DNA from 3 places in the Butyricicoccus sp. AM05-1 genome. Region 1 is predicted to be linked to each of the others. Evidence: predicted binding sites of a transcription regulator. Region 1 holds the regulator's gene; each other region holds the start of a gene.
What was found. The regulator HrcA, encoded in region 1, represses chaperone genes, less so after heat shock. The targets are predictions, from matches to a motif close to TGTTAGCACTCNNNNNNNNNGAGTGCTAACA.
Positions count from the first base shown of each region.

Region 2: a site for HrcA is predicted at 1,299-1,329, ahead of htpG (molecular chaperone HtpG). Genes of this name have one in related genera too.
Region 3: a site for HrcA is predicted at 1,176-1,206, ahead of DW088_RS03530 (cation:dicarboxylate symporter family transporter). Genes of this name have one in related genera too.

Region 1 is NZ_QUDG01000004.1:74,213-77,496, reverse strand. Features, by position in the region: gene dnaK (molecular chaperone DnaK) at 1-294, opposite strand, end outside; gene grpE (nucleotide exchange factor GrpE) at 351-878, opposite strand; gene hrcA (heat-inducible transcriptional repressor HrcA) at 907-1,953, opposite strand; gene DW088_RS07715 (Gfo/Idh/MocA family protein) at 2,257-3,276, shown strand.
Region 2 is NZ_QUDG01000001.1:135,344-138,627, forward strand. Features, by position in the region: gene ung (uracil-DNA glycosylase) at 1-252, opposite strand, end outside; gene htpG (molecular chaperone HtpG) at 1,361-3,271, shown strand.
Region 3 is NZ_QUDG01000001.1:631,864-635,147, forward strand. Features, by position in the region: gene DW088_RS03525 (VanW family protein) at 1-1,090, opposite strand, end outside; gene DW088_RS03530 (cation:dicarboxylate symporter family transporter) at 1,330-2,517, shown strand; gene DW088_RS03535 (phosphatase PAP2 family protein) at 2,593-3,168, shown strand; gene DW088_RS03540 (lipopolysaccharide biosynthesis protein) at 3,165-3,284, shown strand, end outside.

The DNA.
Region 1 (3,284 bases):
CTTCTGCAGGATCATAGCGGAAATCTCCTGCGGGGAGTACGGCTTGCCGTCGATGTTTACGCGGTAGTCAGTGCCCATGTGGCGCTTGATGGAAATAATGGTGCGGTCTGCGTTGGTTACAGCCTGGCGCTTAGCGACCTGACCGATCATACGCTCGCCGTCCTTAGAAAATGCAACAACAGACGGAGTGGTGCGCGCACCCTCAGCGTTAGGGATGACTACGGCTTCGCCGCCCTCCATAACAGATACACAAGAGTTCGTCGTACCAAGGTCAATACCAATGATCTTACCCATAATAAATACACTCCTTAAATGATAGGATTTTGTTTACTTTAATTAGTAGTTAGTAATCAGTTTGCAACCTTCACCATCGCATGGCGAATAACCTTATCGCCAATCTGGAAGCCCTGCTGGAAAGTTTCCGCGATGACATTCTCACCGAGGGTTTCATCCTCAACGTGCATAACCGCGTTGTGGAAGTTCGGATCGAATGCGGTGCCTGCAGCAGCGTCGATGACGGTGACGTTAATGCCCTTGAGGCTTTCGGTCAGCTGCGTCATGGTCAGCTCGACACCCTTTTTATATTCGGTGTCGGCAGTCTCTGCCTTGAGCGCCCGCTCGAGGTTATCGTAGGTCGGCAGCAGTGCGGTTACGGCGCGGCTGACGGCATCGGTGTACGCCTGCTCGCGCTCGCGCTGGCTGCGCTTGCGGAAGTTATCGTACTCCGCCGCCATGCGGAGATAACGGTCGTTCAGGTCGTTATACTTGGCTTCCCAGTCCGTCGCGGGCTTCGCTTCAGCCTTGGCGGTCTCCTCTGCGGGAGCCTCGGTCTTTACCTGCTCCTGCTCTTCCGCCTCCGGCTTTGTCTTTTTGCTCATGTCGTTTTGTGCCTCCGTTTACAGGAAATCAGTGATTTCCGTCTTTTTCATCTAAAAATGTCTCGGCGATCAGTTTGTTCAGCCCTTTTGCGAAGCGGCTGAGCTGTGCGGACAGCTTGGCGTAATCCATGCGGGTCGGACCCACGATGCCGATCGCGCCCTGGCCGATCTTGCCGATATCGTATTTTGCGTAGATCGCCGAGGTTTCACTCAGCGGGTTTTCGCCGTTTTCCGGTCCGATGAAGAACTGGATGCCGTCGATCTTGCAGGTGGCCGGCAGCAGGTGCTTGCGGTCATCCTCCATGTAATCGAGCAGCGTCTGCGCCTTTTTCGTATCGCGGTACTCCGGAAAACGAAGCAGCTTGCTGGCACCGTCGAGGTAAACCTTCTGGTCGCTCAGCTCGGTGATCAGCTCTGCGATGTACTCGGCTACCGGAGCGAGCAGCGCGGTCAATCCCGCGGCGCGGCGCACAATGTCGAATCGCTCGGCGGTGATGCTCGAGAGCGGCAGTCCGGTCAGCGTCTGGTTGAGTACATAGGTGAGCAGCTCGGCCTCATCCTTGGAGACCTCAGCCACCGTGCGGACCATTTTGTTCTTGACCGTGCCCGAATCCGTAACTACTACGATTACGAAATTCATCTTATCGACTGCGATGATCTCAAACTGCCGGATGGCGATCTGCGTCATGGCCGGTGTGATAGCAACCGACGCGTAATTCGTCAGACTGGTGAGCAGCTTGCCGGCCTCCTGAATGAGGTGGTCAAGCTCGCGTACCTTGGTAAGCACGCTGTTCTGCAGTGCGTTTCCGTCCTCCGCATTGTCGGCCGGACGCTCCATCAGTTCATCCACATACAGTCGATAACCCTGCGGTGAGGGGATTCGTCCCGCAGAGGTGTGCGGCTTTTCGAGGTAGCCCATGTCCTCCAGTTCACTCATCTCATTGCGGATGGTGGCGGACGAGAACGGCAGCTCGTGTCCCTCGGTCAATGCCTTGGAGCCAACCGGTTCAGCCGTGCGGATGTAATCGCCGATGATGGCTTTGAGTATTTGCTTTTTACGTTCCGAAAGCTCCACCGAAGCAGACTCCTTTCTTTCGGTTGTTAGCACTCCATCTCCCCGAGTGCTAAACTTAATTTACCACCACATACGGACAAAGTCAAGTGCTGTTTGTGAACAATTTATGAAATGATGGTCGGAATTTTATCACACTCGTCTGCCGAGTGCTGAAATGCCAATTTTCACCGTATGAAAAATGCTCTGATTTGGTCGTTTTTCCTTGCGTTCGCGTCCACGCAGTGATAGAATTACTATGAGAGAGACAGGCAATCGTTCGATTGCCGTAGAGAGAAAATCCGCTCTATAAAAAGGAGAACAAACATGAAGGAAATCAAAGTTGGCATCGTTGGTTTGGGCCGCCTCGGTTCGGTGCACGCGCAGAATCTCGCGTTCAAGATTCCCGGCTGCAAGCTGGTCGCTGCCTGCTCGCTCGTGCAGAAGGAGCTGGACTGGGCAAAGGACTACCTCAAGGTAGAGTACACCACCACGGACTACAAGAAAATGGTTGACGAGGCAGACATCGAAGCTGTCGTTATCGTCTCCTCCTCTCCGGAGCACTGCTGGATGATCGAGTACGCGCTCGATGCAGGCAAGCACGTCTTCACCGACAAGCCGCTCGGCTGCTCGCTTGAGGAGTGCAAGCGCGCTGAGGCTGCCGTTGAACGTCACCCGGACAAGATCTTCTTCCTTGGCTTTATGCGCCGCTACGATCCGTCCTATGCGGATGCAAAGGCACAGATCAACGCAGGCCGCATCGGCAAGCCGTATCTGGTAAAGGCTACCGGTCTGGACCCGGAAGCACTGGTCGAGAGCTGCATCAAGTTCTCCAAGACCTCGGGCGGTATCTTCATTGACGCGGCTTCGCACGACATTGACCTGATGCGCTGGTTCCTCGGCGGTGAGGTTACCGAGGTTTACGCCGCGGGCACCAACTTCAAGCACCCCGAGTTTGCCGAGAACGGTGACACCGAGACCGGCATGGCAATGCTCAAGTTTGACAATGGCACGGTCGCTTTCCTGCACGTTGGCCGCACTGCACCGCACGGCTACCACACCGAGACCGAAATCGTCGGCACCGAGGCGCATATCCGCGTTGCCGGTGTACCGTGGAAGGACCGCGTTATGGTATACGACCAGTACGGCGCCCGTCAGGAGATCATCGAGAACTTCCCGCAGCGTTTCGCAGAAGCATACCTGTTGGAAATGGTCGACTTCATCGACTGCATCCAGAACGACCGCAAGCCCGAGCTGACCGTTTACGACGGCACCAAGGCTACCCTCGTTACCTACGCGATTACGGATTCGTTCCACTCCGGCAAGCCGGTTCAGGTACAGTATTAATATATTGT
Region 2 (3,284 bases), on a different contig from region 1:
CTGAACACCCGGCTGAACCGAAAAGCAAAGTCCGTGCGCCTGGCCGGGACCGTGATATGGGTCCTGCCCGAGGATGACGGCCTTGACCTTGGAATACGGCGTGTACCGCAGAGCGTTAAAGATGTTCTCTGCCGCCGGATAGATGGTCTGCTCGGCGTATTCCTTTTTCAGCCAGTAGCGAATGCGCTTGTAATAATCCTGCTCAAACTCACCGGCAAGGATCTCGTCCCAATCGTTGCCAAGATGTACCATGCGATCACTCCAAAATTGTTTTCTTATCTTTAGTATAGCATAGGAAAGGGGGGGTGTCAAAATTGAGAATGGATAGGGAGCGTCCTATCGCGCAGACAGTTCGTCCTATCCGGGCTGCACTGGTCGCAGGCACGGGTTTTCCGGTGTGCCCAAACTGCGAAGGTGGTTCGCCATTTCCGGGCGAGGATTCCGCCGCTGCGGCGGTGGGGAACGTGCGGCGTCCGCCGCGGGGACAAAAAGGAAGGGACACCCATGGTTTCCCTTCCTCTTTGAACTCCTACCTTTCCTTTGTTTGATAGTACGGCGGTAATGGTAGAGAAGAGACCGCTCCGAAAAGGAGTACGGCAGTCGGGTTACCGTTCCGTAGGGGCGCGCATTGCGCGTCCATTCCTCTACCTATTCGCAGTGCCAGATACCGTACTGCTACACAGGCGGCTTACTCTACGCAGGCGCGGCATACCCGTGCCGCGCAAATTTTTTGCTTGTGCAGATTATCCAAATCCTACGGATATAGGCGATATGCACCCGTAATCGTGTTGCGCGGCACTGTTATGCCGCGCCTGCGTAGACCCAAATTGGATGTAGCAGTACGGTATCCGACACTACGAATAGGCGGATACAACGCGGAACGAAAAATCCTCTGCCGTACTCCTTTTCGAAGCGGTCACATATAGGCAATCTGCGCCAGATTAGGAAGCAAGGGAAAGGTAGGAGTTCAAAGAGGAAGGTCACTCATTTAATCCGCGCACAGCGCGGGAACAATGTTTAGCAGCCTACGGGCAAACCGCAGGTTGTCCTTCCTTTTTGCCCCCGCGGCGGGCGCCGCGACGTTCCCGCCGTCCGCAGACGGCGAATCTCCACCGCTGAATCTCAGCGAAAAACATCCCGCCCGTTAGGGGCGAACCCGCCTGCGGCAGTTCGTGCGCCCCGGTTAACCGGTGCAGAGAAAAGACGGACGTTTGAGCGGCTTGATGACCGTTTTTGAATAAACCATGAATTTTGTAAAGCCCTCTTGATTTTTTCTGACTTTGGGATTATTATATCAATGTTGGCACTCGACGATTGAGAGTGCTAATACCGAACAACAAACACAGAGGTGTATGTAATCATGGCAACCAAGCAGTTTAAGGCAGAATCCAAGCGCCTGCTCGATTTGATGATCAACTCTATTTATACGCACAAGGAGATTTTCCTGCGTGAGCTGATCTCCAACGCATCCGACGCAACGGATAAGCTCTACTATAATGCAATGAAGGAAGGCAAGACCGGTATCACCCGCGACAGTCTGCCGATTGAGCTGACGCTCGACAAGGCAAACCGCCGCTTTATCATCGAGGACCACGGCTGCGGCATGACTGCCGAGGAAATGGAGAACAACCTCGGTACGATCGCGCATTCCGGTTCGCTGGCGTTCAAGAACGAAAATGAAAAGCAAGACGATATCGACATCATCGGCCAGTTCGGCGTTGGCTTCTATGCGGCCTTTATGGTTGCAAAGCATGTTGAGGTCGTATCCCGTGCGGCAGGCAGCGATGAGGCCAACCGCTGGGAGTCCGACGGTGCAGACGGCTACACGGTTGCGCCGTGCGAAAAGGCAGAAAACGGCACGAAGATCGTGCTGACCATCAAGGATAATACGGAGAACGAGAATTACGATGAATTCCTCGAGCCGTACCGCATTCAGGGTCTGGTAAAGAAGTATTCCGATTACATTCGCTACCCGATCAAGATGGATATGACGCGCTCTCGCATGAAGGAGAAGCCGGCAGATGCAGGCGATGACTACAAGCCGGAGTGGGAGGAGTACACCGAGAATGAGACCCTCAATTCCATGGTCCCGATCTGGAAGAAGTCCAAGAAGGAGCTGAAGGACGAGGATTACAACAGCTTCTATACGCAGAAGTTCTACGATTATCAGCCGCCGCTGTGCCACATCCATTCCAGTGTGGAAGGTGCGGTAACGTACACGGCAATGCTGTTCATCCCGTCTCACGCACCGATGGACTACTACACCAAGGACTATGAGAAGGGCCTGCAGCTGTATTCCAACGGCGTGCTCATCATGGACAAGTGCGCGGATCTGCTGCCCGATCATTTCAGCTTTGTACACGGCATGGTCGATACGGCAGACCTGTCGCTCAACATCTCTCGTGAGATGCTGCAGCACGATCGCCATTTGAAGGCCATCGCGCAGAGCCTTGAGAAGAAAATCAAGAGCGAGCTGCTCAAGATGCAGAAGGACAAGCGAGAGGATTATGAGAAGTTCTGGGCAGCGTTCGGCCGTCAGATCAAGTACGGCGCTTATGTTGAGTACGGCGCGCACAAGGAGCTGCTGCAGGATCTGCTGATGTACCATTCCTCCACGGAGGACAAGCTGGTATCGCTCGCGGAGTACGCTTCCCGCATGAAGGAAGACCAGAAGTATATCTACTATGCTTGCGGCGAGACCATCGACAAGATCAAGCTGCTGCCGGTAATGGAAACCCTGTCCGACAAGGGCTACGAGGTGCTGTGCATGGATGACAGCATTGATGAGTTCTGCGTCAAGATGCTCGCTAAGTACAACGATAAGGAATTCAAGTCCATTGCGGATGCAGACCTTGGTCTGGACAGCGAGGACGAGAAGGAAGAGATCAAAAAGCTGAGTGAGGACAACAAGGATGTCCTCGAAGCACTCGGCAAGGCGCTCGAGGGCAAGGTTAAGAAGGTCGAGCTGACCAGCCGCCTCAAGAGCCATCCGTGCTGCCTGCGTGCCGAAGGCCCGGTAACGCTCGAGATGGAGAAGGTGCTCAACCAGCAGGCTGCTGTCAACGGCGGTCAGAGCGTACACGCCGAGCGTGTTCTGGAGCTGAATGCCGAGCACCCGATCTTTAAGAAGCTGTGTGCGCTGCAGGCGGAAGGCTCGGATAAGGTAAGCACCTATGCGGATATCCTGTATACGCAGGCGTTGCTCATCGAGGGTATGCCGGTGGATGATCCGGTGGTTTACGCAAATGCTGTTTGCAATTTGCTCTCCTGAGATATATAATAAT
Region 3 (3,284 bases), on a different contig from region 1:
CAACCGTGCCGTTATAGGAAAACTCGTCACCCGGATTGAGGATAGTGCCGTTGATGGCCTTAGCCGCCAGACGGATGTTGTTCGTACGCGGTGCGTTGCCCTCGTCGAGATTGGTCGCCGTGCGCGCGAGCGTATCGTGGAACAGCTTCGCCTTGAGCGTCTCTGCCGTGATGGACGGCTGGGTGATCGTCACAGGAATGGTGTAGGTCTCTTGCGAGCCGTCGCCAATGATCTCCTTGGCCTTATCGGTGTCGAACGACACGCCTGCCTTGCCGGCGATGATGGTCTTGCCGTCCTCCTTGCTGACGGTAGCGTTGACCGGGTCACCGATAATGTCGGCTGCAATCTTGTCAACGTCAATCGCCGGAGCGGCTGTCACATCGGTCGAGACCTCATACGGCTCAAAGTCCATCAGGCGAATCTGATCAGTCAGCGCCTGCTCTACCGCATCCGTGTCAAACTTGACGCCCGGCTTGCCGGAATGCACGATCAGATTGCTGTCCTTCAGTTCCCAGGTCGGATTGACCGGTTCGGTCAGCGCCGTGTCCGCGATTTCGTTGAGCGTGCCGCGCAGACTTTCCTCATCTACAGTTGCCGCAATCTGTGCCTCTCTGTGGCCGCGCATTGCGCCGATGATATCGCGCACGCGCTCGAGCGGATTGCCGGTGCGGCCTATTTCATAGGCGTTCTCGGCGGACTGGATGCCGTCCACGCTTTTCAGCACCTTATCGACCGGAATATCATAGTTGGAGCCGTAAATCGTCACCGTGACATTCTTGCCCTCGTACAGCGGCGCACTCTGGTCCTCGATGGTGTTTGCCGCGTCATCGCGGTTCATGCCCCCGACCGCGATCGGTCCGACAGTCACGCCCGGAAAAACATTCGGGTAGCAGTACACATAGCCGAATGCACCGGCTGCCGCCGCAATGACAACGCCGACGGCAATCTTTACACCGATAGGAACACGACGTTTCTTCTTCGGCCGCTTCGCTTCCGTCCGGATGACCTGCGCCGGTTTTTCCGGCTTTTTGGCCTGCTTTTTGATCAAATGCGCTCCCTTCTTCGGTTTGTTTGCGCTTTTATCTGCCATGAGTATACCTCTTAACTAATCTATGCTTGGAATATGCTTTGGATTCTCGATGCACCCGCCATTATTCGACAGGTATACCTTTATATTATAGCGCCCTGTATTCATGATAGCAACCACAAATTCGGATAAATTCGGTATACGCCGTCATAATCTGTCGCTTTAACTTGCTATCACGGCTCTTTTCTGCTATAGTATTATTAGTATGCTAAAATTTTTGTGAAAAAGAGGAGTAAATGCAAGTGAAACAATTAGGACTGTTAATTCGACTGATTATCGGCATCATCGCCGGTATCCTCATCGGTATGTGTGGACAGTGGTTCGGCATCGCGGACACTGGGTTCTTCGTTGCCATCATCCGCCTGCTGGCAACCTTTACCTCGCTGTTCTCAACCTTCCTGTCATTCATGATCCCGCTGATTATCCTGTCGTTCATCACGGTCGGCATGGCAGAGCTTGGCAAGAAGGCCAACCGTCTGTTTGGTCTGACCCTGCTGCTGGCCTACGGCACAACCGTTATTTCCGGCCTGCTGACCTTCTTCATCGGCAAGGCCGTTCTGCCGGGGATCATTCAGCCCATCACCGGCGATGTACTCGAGAGCAACGCCTTCGAGCCGCTGTTCTCCATCACGGTTGACCCGGTGTTCGGCGTTATGACCGCACTTGTGCTCGCGTTCGTGATCGGCATCGGCATGGCAAATCTTAAGGGCGATTCCCTGCTGAACGTTTTCCGCGATCTGCAGAAGATCGTTACCGGCGTACTCAGCCGCATTATCATTCCGCTGATCCCGATCCACATCGCAGGTCTGTTCGCCAACATCGCAGCCGAGGGCCGTCTGGCGGCTACCGTCAAGATGTTCGCTTCCCTGTATGCTATCATTATTGTGCTGCAGCTGCTGTACATCTTGTCTCAGTTTGGTCTGGCAAGCATTGTCTGCCGCAAGAACCACTTCAAAAGCATGAAGAACGCCGCTCCGGCATACTTTACCGCACTCGGCACCCAGTCCTCTGCATCGACTATTCCGATTGCGCTGAACTGTGCATATAATAACAATATAAATAACGACGTTGCCGACTTTGTCGTTCCGCTGTGCGCTACCATCAACCTCAACGGCGATACCATCTGCCTCGTACTCGGCTCGATGGGCATCATGCTTGCAAGCGGCATAACCCCGACCTTTGCCATGTTTGCTCCGTTTGTATTCATGCTGGGCGTTACCATGGTTGCGGCTCCGGGTGTACCGGGCGGCGGTGTTATGTCGGCACTGGGCCTGATCACCTCGATGCTCGGCTTCACCGACCCGATGCAGCAGCTTATCATTGCCCTGCACTTCTCGCAGGACAGCTTCGGCACTGCTACCAACGTCACCGGTGACCAGGCGATTGCCCTCATCGTGGACAAGGTAGACCGTTCTGCTTCCGAAAAATAACCGGGAAGTTGTTTTATGACCATCCCCCGGTCATAAAACAACTTCCAATCTCCTGAAAGGCGGCGATTCCGGTAAATGGATATTCTGCTCGATATTGTGCATTCAGTTGACTACGGCGTTCTCGCGTACATCTCGGAGCACTGGCGCGGTGGTCTGTCCGACACAGTCTGGAAGGTGTTCTCCCTGATGGGCAGCTACGGTGCTGTCTGGATTACGCTTGCCGTACTGCTGCTGTTCTTCCGGCGAACACGCCGCGCCGGTGCGGCGATGCTGATCGCGCTCGGTGTCGGCTTTCTGCTTGGCAACGTGTTCCTCAAGAACCTTGTCATGCGGCCGCGTCCATTTGTCACCCACACCGACCTGACGGCGCTGCTCGTTCCGGAGGACCCGTGGTCGTTTCCGTCCGGGCACACGCTCAGCTCGTTTGCGGCAGCTTCGGCGCTGTACTTCTTCCACCATAAAACCGGTTTTCTGGCCTTTCTGCTGGCGGCAGCTATTGCGTTTTCGCGGCTGTATGCCAGCGTCCATTACCCGACCGACGTACTGGCCGGAGCGGTCATCGGCGTGCTGTGCGGCATTATCGCTGCATGGCTGACCGACCGCGTTACCGACCAGTGCCACACACTCCGGCTGAGAAAGGGCAAAAAATGAATCAATACAAACGCCTTCTCGGCAATACCTTTATCTTTGCGATAGGCACGTTCAGTTCCAAGATTCTCGTCATCCTCATGCTGCGTTTCTACACCGGCATGATGACGCAGGATGAA